DNA from 2 places in the Centipeda dianae genome. Region 1 is predicted to be linked to the other one. Evidence: riboswitches for the same ligand, from Rfam matches in the RefSeq annotation. Region 1 holds a riboswitch; the other holds the start of a gene.
What was found. A riboswitch is a leader RNA that binds a small molecule or an ion and turns the genes downstream of it on or off. The one in region 1 is predicted to bind thiamine pyrophosphate.
Positions count from the first base shown of each region.

Region 1 (7,266 bases):
AGGCACCGCTCGCAATGGTCGGCAGCGACTTCGCCGATACCGCAGAGATGCTCGGCCTCCTCGTTTTCTTCGGCATCCTCGCCCTCTTCAGCAAGGTTGTGCTGAGCGGAAAGAAATCGTCCTGACCGCTCCTGGTCTTTGACACAGGCACGCCGTCCGTTCGTCGGGCGGCGTGTTTTCATATGCGTTACAGCATTGGAAGTTCGATGCAATCAATAACTTTTTGAAATTTCTTTAAATACTATCATTATCATTTTATTTCTTGGAAAATTTGTGCTTGTATCCCCTCCCATAATATACTATACTAGCGTCAAGTCTTTAAGAAGATCCCCATACGGAAAGGAGAACTATATCCATTTTTATTTACGGTTACCCTATCAAAGGAGCTGAAAAACCATGCAGGAAGCAATGAAAGAACAACCGGGAACGGGACGCGGCATCGGATTTCAAATCAACGCAATGGTAGCGCTGGGTGTCGTCGTCATGGTGGCAATCGTGATGGCGGTCGTCGCCTATATGTCGTTTGAGGCGCTCAGCGAGCGCGGAACGGCGGAAAAATTTGAGGCGACGGGTAAAATCGGAGCCTCGATCGAGGATCAGTACAACTCCGCGAGAAACACCGCAGATTTGATCCAGTCCCTCCTCCATGAGGAGATGAGCCATCCGGTGCAGATGCGGTCACGCAACCGCATTCCGGACTACCTCAACGCAGCGCTCGACGTGAATCCGAACCTCACGGGTGCCGGCATCATCTTTGAGCCGAACGCCTACGACGGCAACGATGCCGCAATGGCGGGCGCACCGTTCGGCGATCCCACGGGACGGCTCAATATGTATGTCTCGCGCACGAACGGGCTGAGTGCGCTCAACGATGTCGACAGCAGCGAGTGGTACAAGGAGCCGAAGAAGTCGCTGAAGCCCCACCTGACCGAGCCGTACTACTATGACGACCACGGAAAGAAAACGCTGCTCATCACGCTGAGCTTCCCCATCATGGAAAACGGCAGGTATCTTGGTGTCGTTCTCATGGACATCAACGTCAACAATCTGCAGGATGCCATTGCGCAGATGAGTTCGAAGCAGGAGTTCTACGCGCTCTTCACGGACAAGGGTACGCTGATCGCAAACGGTCTGGATCCGAGCCGCATCATGGAGAACTACTATCAGACCGCGAACATCACACAGGAGCAGATCGCGCGGATCTTTGACGACAGCGAATACTCCGAAACCAGGAACTCCAATACGACGGGGGAGAAATCGGTCTTAGTCTTCTCCCCGCTCCACCTTGAGGGGGTCGATGCACAGTGGGCACTCCTCTCGGTGACGGAGTATGACATCTTTGTCGGCAAGGCAAAGCACATGGTTCTCGTCTGTGTCGGCATCGCGGTGCTGTGCACGATCCTGCTCATCGCCCTGCTCTCGCTCTTCATCCACAAGCGGATTGCCGACCCGATCAGCGCACTCGCCGGGATGATCGCGAACTTCGCCCGCCTCGATCTGCGCGCGGAGAACAATCAGCGCATCCACGAGTTCCTCGGACGCACGGATGAGATCGGCACGATTGCCACTGAGCTGCGCCGCATGGCGAACGCCCTGCGCGAGATGGTCGGCAAAATCAATGGTGCCTCGCAGTCCGTCGCGGCGACCAGCGAGGAGTTGACGGCGACGGCACAGTCTACGGCAGACTCGGCGAACAACGTCGCCTCTGCGATCCATAACATCGCCGAGGGCGCGACCAGTCAGGCGCAGGAAACACAGGACGCCGCTCTGCATCTGGAGGAGATCGAGCATCTCGCCGATGTCAACGAAAAGGTGTTGGGCGAGCTCAATGAGGCTGCCGGCAACATCAAATACCGCAAGGACGAAGGCTCCAAGATCCTCGCCGAACTGATCGAAAAATCGACCGCCACATCGAAGGCGACGGAACAGGTCGCACAGGTCGTCGATGAGACGAACCAGAGCGCGGAGCGCATCGAGGAAGCCAGCGCAATGATCCAGTCCATCTCGGCACAGACGAACCTGCTCGCACTGAATGCAGCGATTGAGGCGGCACGCGCGGGCGAGGCGGGCAAGGGCTTCGCCGTCGTCGCCGAGGAGATCCGCAAGCTCGCCGAGCAGTCCAAGGGATTCACTGACGAGATCGGCGAGATCATCCGCGAGCTCAAGGAAAAATCGCAGCAGGCAGTCGACACGATGGATGTGTCCAAACACCTCGTCGCGGATAGCAAGGTCGACCTCGACAAGACGAAGCATCAGTTTGACCGCATCTCCGAGGCAGTCGACGTGACCGACTCCGTCGTCAGCCGCCTCAACAAAACCGCCGAGGAAATCGCACAGAAGAATCACGCCATCGCCGAGGTGGTACAGAACCTCTCCGCCATCGCAGAGGAGAATGCCGCCACGAGCGAGGAGGGCAGCGCGGGGGTCGAAACGCAGACGAACGCTCTGCACGACATCGCCAAGGCGAGCGAGGGCCTCGCGGAGATCGCCACCGAGCTGCAAGGCGAGATCGGCAGGTTCCGCGTATAAATCACAGACAGGAACACGCAGGGGACTGCGGCATGAGGGCTTATACCCGCGCGCTGCAGTCCCCTTGCCGCCCTCAGCGGCGCACGCCTGCGGGAGGCGTACGAAAGCACACCACGATACGAATTGAGGAAAACAGATGAACATGAGGGATGCGTTTGAGCGCATCATGCGCGAGCAGCGCGAAATCGCGCTTGCAACAACAACGGACGGGCTGCCGCACGTGCGCATTGTGAATTTCTACTACGCGCCCGAGGAGCACCGCATCTACTTCGCCACGTTCAAGGACAACGAGAAGGTGATCGAGCTCGCGGCGAATCCGAACACCGCCTTTACCACCGTTCCGCACAACGATACCGTAGAGCACGTCCGCGCGAGCGGAAGAGCCGTGAAGTCGGCGCATACGGTCTATGACCTCGCGCCCCTGTTTGCCGCAAAGATCCCGCGCTATCAGGAGACCATCGACGAAGTCGGCGACGATCTCATCCTCTACGAGATCGCCTTCGATGCGGCGGTCGTCACCGTGGATATGAGGCACATCGAGCACATCCGGCTCTAACAATATGCTGTAAATATGTTGAGGGGAAGCCATATTCCGGCTTCCCCTCTTTTTTTGAACTTACGGAGCGAAAAATGCGTGCGGCAACATCGCCCCCGCGCAAATCCATTCAATCCCGCCGCAGCTTTGGCAGCAGGAAGCGCAGGAGGACGTAGGCGAGGGTGCGCCTGCGGGTGCGTGTGTCTAGCATATAAATTCACTCCTCAAATCAAATCCATGCGCGAGCGGGCCGCTGCCCGCGCCGAGGTCGAGCCCCGCAGCGAGCGCGCCCGAGAGGTATGCCTTCGCGCGTTCGACTGCCGTATCCAAGTCCATGCCGCGTGCGAGGTTCGCGGCAATCGCACTGGAAAGGGTGCAGCCCGTTCCATGGGTGTTTGTGGTCGCAATGCGCCGTCCCTCGAACCATCGCGCACCGTTTCCATCGACGAGCAGATCGTTCGCATCGTCGACGCTGTGTCCCCCCTTCATCAGGACGGCGGTATGCGTGCGCTCGTAGATCCGCGTCGCCGCTGCGGTCATATGGGTGCGGTCGGTGATGCGCAGGTCGGACAACACCTCCGCCTCGGGGATGTTCGGCGTGATGATGGTCGCACGCGGCAGGAGCAACGATACGAGTGCCGCAACGGCATCTTCGCTGATGAGCCGCGCCCCGCTCGTTGCGACCATGACGGGATCAACGACGACGTTCCGCGCATGGTATGCATCGAGCTTCTCCGCAATGATGCGGATGAGCGCAGCACCATGAGCCATGCCGATCTTTACGGCATCGGGCGGGATGTCGGTAAAGACGGCATCGAGCTGTGCCGCGAGGAATGCGGGCGGGACGCCTAGGATGTCCGTGACACCCGTGGTGTTCTGCGCAGTGAGTGCGGTGATTGCGCTCATGCCGTAAACGCCGTGCGCGGTCATGGTCTTGAGATCCGCTTGAATCCCCGCGCCGCCGCTCGAATCACTGCCCGCGATGGTGAGCGCCGTATACATTTTCATCGTACATCCTCCTCAGAGTTTCATAATGTTCATACGCGCGGCGAGTTCTTCGTCCGTCAGGCAATAAACAGCGTCAATGATCCGCGTGCGATAGGTCGCATTGCCGTCGCACTCCCCCATCTGCACCCATGCGATCTCGCCCGCCGCCCCCATGAGTGCGACGGTCTCGGCGGCTGCCGCGAGCGGATCGGACGGGACGGCGGCAAGGGCGGCGGCGAGGAGCGCGGAGAGCTGGCAGCCCGTGCCTGTGACACGTGCCATCTCCGCGCGTCCGTTTCGGATGGCATAGCAGTCGCTCCCGTTCGTCACGAGGTCGATTGCGCCCGTGACTGCGACGACTGCGCCCGTGCGTGCGGCAAAGGTGCGCAGAGCATCTGCCGAAGCCATGAGGTTTTCCTCGGTGACGGCATCCGCCGCACTCGCGTCAACGCCCTGTGTCGCGCCGCTCCCGACGGCAAGCGTGCGAATCTCAGAAATATTACCGCGAATCAAGGCAGGGCGAACCTCGTCCAAAATACGCAGTGCGGTCGCGGTGCGCAGCGCGCTCGCGCCTGCGCCGACGGGGTCGAGCACAACGGGATGACCAAGAACGCGTGCACGCTTTCCCGCTGCGATCATGCTCGGGATGGTTCGCGCGTTGAGTGTGCCGATGTTGAGGCAGAGCCCCGCACAGAGGGCGGTGATCTCCTCCACCTCCTCCGAATCGTCCGCCATGATGGGACGCGCCCCGATGGCGAGCAGGACGTTCGCCACGTCATTGACGGTGACATAGTTTGTAATGCAGTGGACGAGCGGGGATGCCGCGCGGATTTGGTCGAGGGTTCGTGTGTTCATGATATTTCCTCCGTCGTAAAAGTGATTTCACACAAAAAACGCGGCCATGCCAACTGACATAGCCGCGTGCTCTGCACATATATCCCTACGTTGGCATTATCCAAATCAGGTTGTGGGTCGGGACGCATCATCCCCTCTCAGCCGACTGCTGTCAGCTCCCCTTATTCGGTTTATATACGGTTACTGTGCGCTCATCGAGAGCTCGATGAACTTGTTGCCGAGCTTCGCCTTCTGCAGGACTTCCTCGGTGATGTCCGCGCCCGCCTCGACGATGACGACACCGTTGTCCATCTTGATCGTGCGTGTCGCCTTCTTGCCGAGCAGGAATCGGCGGTGACGATCCTCGTTCACGCGCTCCGCGCTCTTGTCCTCGGCGGGCTCTGCCGCAGCCGGAGCGGGTTCGGCCGGTGCCGGATCCTCAACCACCGCCATCGCAGGATGCGCCACCGGCGCGGGGGCTGGCTCAGGCTCAGGCATCGCCGGCGCGGCGGTCGGTGCCGGCTCCTCTGCAGGAGCTGCCGGAGCAGCGACAGGCGCGGCCTCCTCCATCGGGGGCTCCACCACAGGAGCAGCCTCCGCCACGGGTGCGGACTCCTCGATCACGGGCATCGCAGCGACGGGCGCAGCTTCTACGGCGGGAGTTTCCTCAATCACCGGCTCAGCCGCAGGCACAGGATCTGCGGGCGCTGTCACAGCGGGTGCCGCCGGTGCAGCCGCTGCGTCAGATTTTTTTCCGGCATCGCCCTCCGGGGAGATGACTGTGACTTCCTTTCCGAAGATGGAAACCTGATCCGCCGTCACCTCGGACGCCATGCCCTCCGGTGTCGTGATCTCGCACTTTTCGATGCTGCCGTCCTCGCCGATGAAGATCTCGGAGATCGTGCCCTGGATCACGCCCGAGCGCGTAATCGCCTTCGTCCCGATCACGCGGATGTTGTCGTCGAGCAGGGTCTCGAAATCGCCCGCCGCATCCAGCGTCAGGATGTTCTCGCTGTTGTTGATCGTGACGGCATCCTCGCCGACCGCAATGACATTATCATAGGGAATGAGCTTGACGCCGCGATACCAGTCCTCGTCCTCGATCGTGATCGCCGCTACAACGCGGTTCGGCGCGTCGATGAGCAGCGTCTTGCTCATGCCGAGCTCGCGTCCCTCGGTGATACTGATGACAGGAAGCCCCAGAATGTCAACGCTTTTCTTCATGTGTATTCCTCCATTTTACCAAAAATGTCAGGTTCTCAACTCCTGTGCCCGCCGATCCGCCTCGGCAAGCAGTTCCTTCGACACCTCGCCGAACGGCAGCGCAGGCGTCCCCTGCGCACGGAGCATATGGGAAACGACGGTCAAGGCTCTGCGGGAGCGCTCAAACTCCTGCACCATGACGGCGTTCTTTGCAATGACAGGGAGCGCACACGCCTCATCAAAGAGGGCGAGCGCCGCTTCGTAGTCCCCAAAACGCTTGTAGAGCGTCGTGAGCTCGATGATGAGATACGGGACATAGGAGTCGTCCGGATAGCGTGCAAGTGCACGGCGATATGCCGCAACGGCCCGCAGCGGATTGTCCTCCGCCGCCTCGTAGGCGACATCCAGCAGGGCATCCATGTTCTCCGGCAGATCCTCCGCCTCCTGCGGGGGCGTGCTCTGTGCCGGATCCCGCCGGACTGCGGGGGCGGCATCCCGCTCCTCTGCGGGGAGAGGATGCGCTGTGGCAGCGGGAAACGACGCCTCCGGCAGTGCCGTCTCCGTTGTCGCCGCGTAGGCACAGGGGGGATCTGTCGCAGTGTCCGCCTCCTGCGGCGGCGGCATCGGCAGCTCGCTCGGCGACAGCGGCGGGATTATTTCCTTCGCATCCTGCTGTGCACGCCTGCGCACACGCAGCGTCAGAAAATAATTGTAGAGCGTCACGATGAGCCCCGCCCCCGCGATCAGCGCCGCATACTGGATGTACAGCGTCCGGGTCAGCGGCGGACGGAGCACAATGCTCCCCACGACAAGACCGACACTCATCAGCACGGCGAGCACCAGCGAAGACGGGCGAATCTGCGACGGCATTGTCCTCGCCCCCCCTTGCTCCTCACCAACGTCCAATGCAGCAGACACGCCGCAGGTATTCTAAGATAGTTTCGACACAAACACGAAAACTCCTTCTCTGCTTCGGAAAATCCCCCAAAAAGTCGCACAAAACTTTTTTATTTCTGCCCTTTTTTCATGTCCCGTTTTATAGTATAATAACTATGACGTTCATTCGCGTGCAAAAAGATACAGCGCACGCGAGGAGAATATCGGATGAATCAACTTATATCGGATGGGAGAGGTTCACATGACGCAGGAAACAGTTATGATCGAGAACAAGACGGGCA
Region 1 covers NZ_CP128650.1:258,719-265,984, reverse strand. The annotation lists gene QU667_RS01365 (OPT family oligopeptide transporter) at 1-125, shown strand, start outside; gene QU667_RS01360 (methyl-accepting chemotaxis protein) at 397-2,529, shown strand; gene QU667_RS01355 (pyridoxamine 5'-phosphate oxidase family protein) at 2,666-3,085, shown strand; gene thiD (bifunctional hydroxymethylpyrimidine kinase/phosphomethylpyrimidine kinase) at 3,269-4,072, opposite strand; gene thiM (hydroxyethylthiazole kinase) at 4,085-4,906, opposite strand; TPP riboswitch at 4,972-5,078, opposite strand; gene QU667_RS01340 (PRC-barrel domain-containing protein) at 5,087-6,109, opposite strand; gene QU667_RS01335 (conjugal transfer protein TraD) at 6,137-6,958, opposite strand; gene QU667_RS01330 (HPr family phosphocarrier protein) at 7,227-7,266, shown strand, end outside.

Region 2 (7,266 bases), 1.0 Mb from region 1:
CATCCGCGACTCGGACACCTGACTAAAGAGATCGCGGATCGCATCAAACACACCCGTATACGTTGCAGGATTCGAGCGTGGCGTGCGCCCGATGGGCTGTTGGTCGATGTTGATGACCTTGTCGATGTGCTCAAGCCCCTTGATCTTCCTGTGCTTGCCGGGCTTTCCCTTCGCACGGTAGAGACGCGAGGCGACCCCGCGATAAAGGATCTCGTTGACAAGCGTGGATTTGCCGGAGCCGGATACTCCCGTAACGAGCGTCAGCGTTCCAAGCGGGAACTTCACATTGATATTCTTCAGATTGTTCTCCGCCGCGCCCACAATCTCAAGGAAATTACCATTCCCCCGCCGCCGCGTTTCGGGCACGGGGATGAACTTTTTCCGCGCGAGGTACTGCCCCGTGATGGAGGCGGGGTTCGCCATGATCTCCTCCGCCGTTCCCTCCGCGACCACCTCGCCGCCATGCTCGCCCGCACCGGGGCCGATGTCGATGATGTGGTCGGCGGCGTGCATCGTATCCTCGTCGTGCTCCACAACAATCAGCGTATTGCCGAGGTCGCGCAGATGGCGCAGCGTCGCAAGCAGACGGTTGTTGTCACGCTGATGCAGTCCGATGCTCGGCTCGTCGAGGATGTAGAGCACCCCCATCAGCCCCGAGCCGATCTGCGTTGCGAGGCGGATGCGCTGCGCCTCACCGCCCGAGAGCGTCCCTGCCGCACGCGAGAGCGTCAGATAGTCCAGCCCCACATCGAGCAGGAAGTTCAGACGCGCATGGATTTCCTTTAGGATCTCCACAGCTATCTTCGCCTCGCGCGGGGAAAAATCCTTCTCCGCCTCTGCGAGAAAGGCATCCGCCTCGCGGATCGTCAGTGCCGTGAGGTCGGCGATGCTCTTGCCGCCAATCGTGACGGCAAGCGTCTCGGGCTTCAACCGTGCGCCGTGGCATGCCGTACACGGGGTCTCCGTCATATAGTCCTCGTAGCTCTCGCGCATCTCCTCCGAGTCCGTCTCGCGGTAGCGGCGTGCAAGCGTGGGCAGAACGCCCTCGTACGGAACGTTGTATTCCTTCTCCTCGCCGAACATATTCGTGTACTGAAAGGAGATCTCCTCATCCGAACCGTAGAGCAGCAGCTTTTGCATCTTCTTGTCCATGCGGTTCCACTGCGTGTGCTCGTCATAGTCATGCGCGCGCAGCAGTGCCGTAATCGCACGCATCCCGTACGAGTTCGGATTTTTGGACAGGGGGGCAAAAACACCGTCCGCTACGCTGAGTGTCGGGTCGGGTACGACAAGTTCCTCATCGAACTCCTTGTGACTGCCGAGTCCCGTACAGACGGGACACGCGCCGAACGGGCTGTTAAACGAAAACATACGCGGCGCAATCTCGGGGAGAGAGATGCCGCAGTCCACACAGGCGAAATTCTCGCTGAACATGAGGAGCTCCCCGTCCACCACCTGCACGTAGACCACACCGCCGCCCGCACGCAGAGCCGTTTCCAGAGAGTCTGTCAGACGGCTCTCCATGCCCGCACGCACAACAAGGCGATCCACCACAATCTCGATCGTATGCTTTTTCTGCTTTTCAAGGGTGATTTCCTCGCCGAGGTCGCGCAGTTCGCCATCGATGCGCACGCGCACATAGCCGTCGCGGCGGATCTGGTCGAGGATCTTGCGGTGCTCGCCCTTTTTCCCGCGCACGAGCTGCGCCATGATGAGCAGCTTCGTCCCCTCGGGCTGCGTCATGATGGCATCCACCATCTGATCGACGCTCTGCTGCGCAATGGGCTTGCCGCAGCTCGGGCAGTGCGGCCGCCCCGCACGCGCGTAGAGCAGACGCAGATAGTCATAGACCTCCGTCACCGTGCCCACCGTCGAGCGCGGGTTGTGGCTCGTCGTCTTTTGGTCAATCGAGATCGCAGGCGACAGCCCCTCGATATTGTCCACGTCAGGCTTGTCCATCTGTCCGAGGAACTGCCGCGCATACGCAGACAGCGACTCCACATAGCGGCGCTGCCCCTCGGCGTAGATCGTGTCAAACGCGAGCGAGGATTTCCCCGAGCCCGAGAGCCCCGTCACGACAACGAGCTTGTCGCGCGGGATCTCCACGTTGATATTCTTTAGATTATGGGCGCGTGCGCCCTCGATTTTGATACTTTCGTTCATATTTCCCTCCATTTATTTGGATCAAGTGACTGAAGTTTTTCAATCTTGTTTTTCATGCGCAGCGATGATATAATAACAGAAAATTACATATTTCCACTAGGGGAGCGTTATTGCTGAGAGATCTTCGGATCGACCCTTGGAACCTGTTGGGTAATGCCTGCGTAGGGAAGTGGCTTTGTTTGTTGTTGCCGTTCGGTCTATGCCGGACGGTTTTTGTATTTTAGGAGGCAGTTTTATGGCAACGCAGATGCAGCGTGCACGCGCGGGGGAAATTACGGAGGAGATGCGTATTGTCGCAGAGGAGGAACGGGTGACGCCGGAGTTCGTACGCGAGAGCGTGGCAGCAGGACGGATTGTGATTCCCGCGAACACGGAACACAAGGGGCTCCGTCCGCGCGGGGTTGGCGCAGGGCTGCGCGTCAAAGTGAACGCGAACATCGGTACATCGAACGTATTCCCCGCAGTTGAGCCGGAACTTGCGAAACTGGACGAAGCCGTCCGCTGCGGTGCTGACGCTGTGATGGATCTCTCGACGGGGGATCATATCGACGTATCACGCCAGCGGATCATCGCCCACTCCCCTGTCATGGTTGGGACAGTTCCACTCTACGAAGCGACCGTGGTTGCGATCCGAAACCACGGCGCAGTGATTGAAATGACGGATACGGATCTCTTTCATGTAATCGAGCAGCAGGCGCGGGATGGAGCAGACTTCCTAACACTGCACTGCGGCGTAACGCGCTCTGCCATCGAGCATATGAAGCACGAGGGACGCGTCATGGATATTGTGAGCCGCGGCGGGTCGTTCATTGCGGGCTGGATGCTCCACCACGATAAGGAAAACCCGTTGTATGAGCGTTACGACGACATCCTCGACATCTGCGAGAAATACGATGTGACGATCAGCCTTGGCGACGGAATGCGCCCCGGCTGTCTCGCAGATGCAACAGATCGCTGCCAAATCACGGAACTGCTCACACTCGGAGCGCTTGTGGATCGCGCATGGGCGCGCGGCGTTCAGGTGATGGTAGAGGGTCCGGGTCACGTGCCGTTCGATCAGATCGCATCAAACATGAAGCTCGAAAAGGAACTCTGCCACAACGCGCCATTCTATGTTCTCGGCCCTCTCGTGACGGACATCGCACCGGGATACGATCACATTACCTCGGCGATCGGCGGGACACTTGCCGCCGTAAATGGGGCAGATTTTATCTGCTATGTGACGCCTGCGGAACATCTGGGACTGCCGACCATCGAGGACGTGCATACGGGCGTTATCACGGCACGGATAGCGGCACATTCAGCTGATCTCGTGCGCGGCGTACCGGGCGCGTGGGAGTGGGATCTCGCAATGGCGAAGGCACGCAAGGCTCTGGATTGGGAGAAGCAGATGACGCTTGCAATCGACCCCGACCTTGCCCGCAGAAAACGCGGAGCGCGCAACGAGGAGGGTGCGGAGGCGTGCTCCATGTGCGGGAATTACTGTTCGGTGAAGCTCCTCGGACAGTATTTGGGAAAGCCCGGAAACGGATCTTGTTAAGGAAGCACTGATAAATTCAGCGCCGCCATCTTGACGCATCTTTTTTGCCCGCACTGTGTCGACAAATCCTCCACATAGCTTTTGCTATGCGTCCGGTTTGTCTCCTTGTTCGGACGAAAAAATCTACGCCAATCTGGCAGACTTCATTTTATCAGCGATTCCTTAGAACACTTCTCCCCCAAAGAGTACCGCGTAAGTTGTTTTGTCAGATCATAGTGCTTTCCCTCACGCTTATTTTTTCTTCTTCGGCAGTTCGCCTTCCAGTTCCACAATCATGTCGCGGAGTTCTGCGGCACGCTCGAATTCAAGCGCACGCGATGCCTGCTGCATTTCGCGCAGGAGGCTCTTGACGAGGTTCTCGCGCTCCTTCTTGCCGAGCTTCTTCTTCGCCTTGCCGTCCTTTTTGCCATACAGTGCTCTGTCCTCGGCGGCGACGAGTGTCATCTCGATGAGCGGGACGATGGGCTTTTCGATGGTCTTGGGCGTGATGCCGTGCGCCGTGTTATACTCGCTCTGGATCGTGCGGCGGCGTTCCGTCTCGTCCATGGCACGCTGCATCGAGCCCGTGATGACATCGCCGTACATGATGACGTGCCCGCCCGCATTGCGTGCGGCGCGTCCGATGGTCTGGATGAGCGCAGTATCCGAGCGCAGAAAGCCCTCTTTGTCCGCATCGAGAATGGCGATGAGCGACACCTCGGGCATGTCCAGTCCCTCGCGCAGGAGGTTGATGCCGACGAGTACATCGAACGCGCCCGCGCGCAGGTCATGAATGATCTCCGCGCGCTCGATGGTCGCGATGTCCGAGTGGAGGTAGCGCACCTTGACCCCCGCCTCGCGGAGGTATTCGGTGAGATTCTCCGCCATGCGCTTCGTGAGGGTCGTAACGAGAACGCGTTCATTGCGTTCAATGCGCAGACGGATCTCTGAAAGCAAATCGTCAATCTGTCCGTCGAGCGGGCGCACCTCGACCACAGGATCGAGCAGTCCCGTCGGACGGATGATCTGCTGTGCGACCTGCTGCGCCTGCTGCATCTCGTATTTGCCCGGTGTCGCAGACACGTATACGATCTGGTTGACACGCGCGGCAAACTCCTCAAACGTGAGCGGTCGGTTATCGAACGCGGACGGTAGGCGGAAGCCGTTGTCAACGAGCGAGACCTTTCGGCTGCGGTCGCCGCCGTACATAGCGTGAATCTGCGGCAGGGTCACATGGGACTCGTCAATCATGATGAGGAAATCCTCGGGGAAGTAGTCGAGGAGGGTATACGGCGTGTCCCCTGCGTTCCGGTGCGTCAGGTGACGCGAGTAGTTCTCGATGCCGGAGCAGTAACCCATCTCCGCCATCATCTCAAGATCGTAGTTCGTGCGCTGCTCAAGGCGCTGCGCTTCGAGAAGTTTGCCCGCACCCTTCAGCTCATCCAGACGCTCCACAAGCTCCGTGCGGATGTCCGCCATGGCGATTTTCATATCCTCATCGTCCGTGACATAGTGGGACGCGGGAAAGACCATGGAATGTAAACGCTCACCATATACCTCGCCCGAGGTCACATCAAACTCGATGATGCGTTCGACCTCGTCGCCGAACATCTCGATGCGCACGCCGCGGTTGTTGTAACCTGCGGGAAAAATCTCGACCACATCGCCGCGCACGCGGAAGCGACCGCGCTCGAATGCGATGTCGTTACGCTCGTAACGGATGGAAACGAGTTTTTGCAGAATCGCCTCGCGCGGGATCGTCTGTCCCTTGTGTACGGAGAGTACCATCTCGTGATAGCTCTCGGGCGAGCCGAGACCGTAGATGCACGACACGCTCGCAACGATGATGACATCGCGCCGCTCGAACAACGAACAGGTCGCGGAGTGGCGCAGCTCGTCAATCTCGTCGTTGATGGATGCGTCCTTCTCGATGTAGGTGTCCGTCTGCGCGATATACGCCTCCGGCTGATAGTAATCGTAGTAGCTGACGAAGTAGCCGACATAGTTGTCGGGAAAGAACGACTTGAACTCGCTTGCGAGCTGCGCCGCAAGGGTCTTGTTGTGCGCAATGACGAGCGTCGGGCGCTGCACGCGCTCGATGACCTTTGCCATCGTATAGGTCTTGCCCGTTCCTGTCGCACCGAGCAGTACCTGCGCCGCCATCCCGTTCTCGATGCCGCCCGCAAGGTCCGCAATCGCCTGCGGCTGATCGCCCATCGGCTCGAACGGCGCAACGACCTTGAACGGGATCTCCTTTTCGAAGATCGTCGTATTGAGTTTCGGAACCATCGCCATCCTGCGCCCTCCCTGTCACTGCTGAAAAGTCATTCTGTCATTATAACGCATTCAACGTGTGATGGAAATAGCCGCACACAAAAAAGCACCCCGCAGGGTGCTTTTTTCGTTCTGATTAAAGTTTGCTGACCTCTGCCGCCGTCATGATCTCCACGACGGTGATTTCCTTCACTGTATTGAGGTCAATGAATCCGCCGTCTACAAGCTGAACGACAGGCATCGCCGTAACGCGTGACTGGTCGATGTAGACGATGCGCCCCGCCGAACCGTCCGAGAGGCGCAGCCAGCAGCCGTTGAGTGCGGCGTTGAGCTTACGCATAAAAAGCACAGCGTACTCGGAATCGAGTTTTCCGTCCAACACATCGGCATAGAGGATCTTGAACACCTCGAACGGCGAACGCTTCTCCGCATAGGTACGGCTGGATGCCATTGCATCGTAGCTGTCGAGTACAGCGAGCACCTTGCCGTAGGTCGAAATCTGATCCCCGTCAAGTCCGGAGGGATACCCCGATCCGTCGCAGCGTTCGTGATGCTGGATAATGCCGTTCATGAGATCTGTACGCCCGGAGAGATCGCTGCACTCCAGTACCTTAAAACTGTCAACGACATGGTTCTTGAGGATGTCGAACTCCTCTTCTGTGAGGCGTCCTTTTTTCTCAAGCAGTTCTTTATCGATAAACTGCTTGCCGATGTCAAGGAAAAGTCCCGCAAGCACGAGGTTCTGGCGGTCGATGCCGCTTAGCCCCATCCACTTTGCCATAAGACCGCTGAGGATGGCGAGATGGACGCAGTGATGAAGGTTGTAGTCCCCCTCCTGGTTCATCGTGTAGATCATGGAAACCGCCGTCGCCCCCTCCTTGTAGAGTTCGCGCAGCCGTCCGCTCGCCATGACCGGCTGCAGGATGTCCATGTTGAGCTTACCGGTAATTGCAGCCTGCTGAAAGAGCTTTTCCATCTCGGTGTAAACGTAGTGATAGTTCTCTTCGTATTTGCTGTCGAGTTTCACTGTGCGCTCAGGAGCAGGGGCAACTTTGCCGACAAAGGACTTCGGCACCGCATCCGCCTTTGCCGTCTTCTCCCGCTGTACGGCTGCGATAATGCTGTCCTCGTCGACGTAGACAGACGCAATCCCCTTCTTCTTGAGGAGCTTGATCGTCTCACGATCCAGAACCGTCCCCCCCTCAACAAGCACATCCTCCGTGTCGCCATCGTAGACCGTGCGACCGATGAGCATTTCCGGCAGCAAACTGCGCACAGCAAACGCTTTTAGCATAATGTGTCCTCTCCCT
Region 2 covers NZ_CP128650.1:1,634,418-1,641,683, forward strand. The annotation lists gene uvrA (excinuclease ABC subunit UvrA) at 1-2,163, opposite strand, end outside; TPP riboswitch at 2,252-2,348, shown strand; gene thiC (phosphomethylpyrimidine synthase ThiC) at 2,399-3,703, shown strand; gene QU667_RS11630 (secretion protein HlyD) at 3,700-3,843, opposite strand; gene uvrB (excinuclease ABC subunit UvrB) at 3,935-5,977, opposite strand; gene QU667_RS08075 (HD-GYP domain-containing protein) at 6,093-7,250, opposite strand.
Region 2: another riboswitch for thiamine pyrophosphate. It lies ahead of thiC (phosphomethylpyrimidine synthase ThiC); the one in region 1 lies ahead of thiM (hydroxyethylthiazole kinase).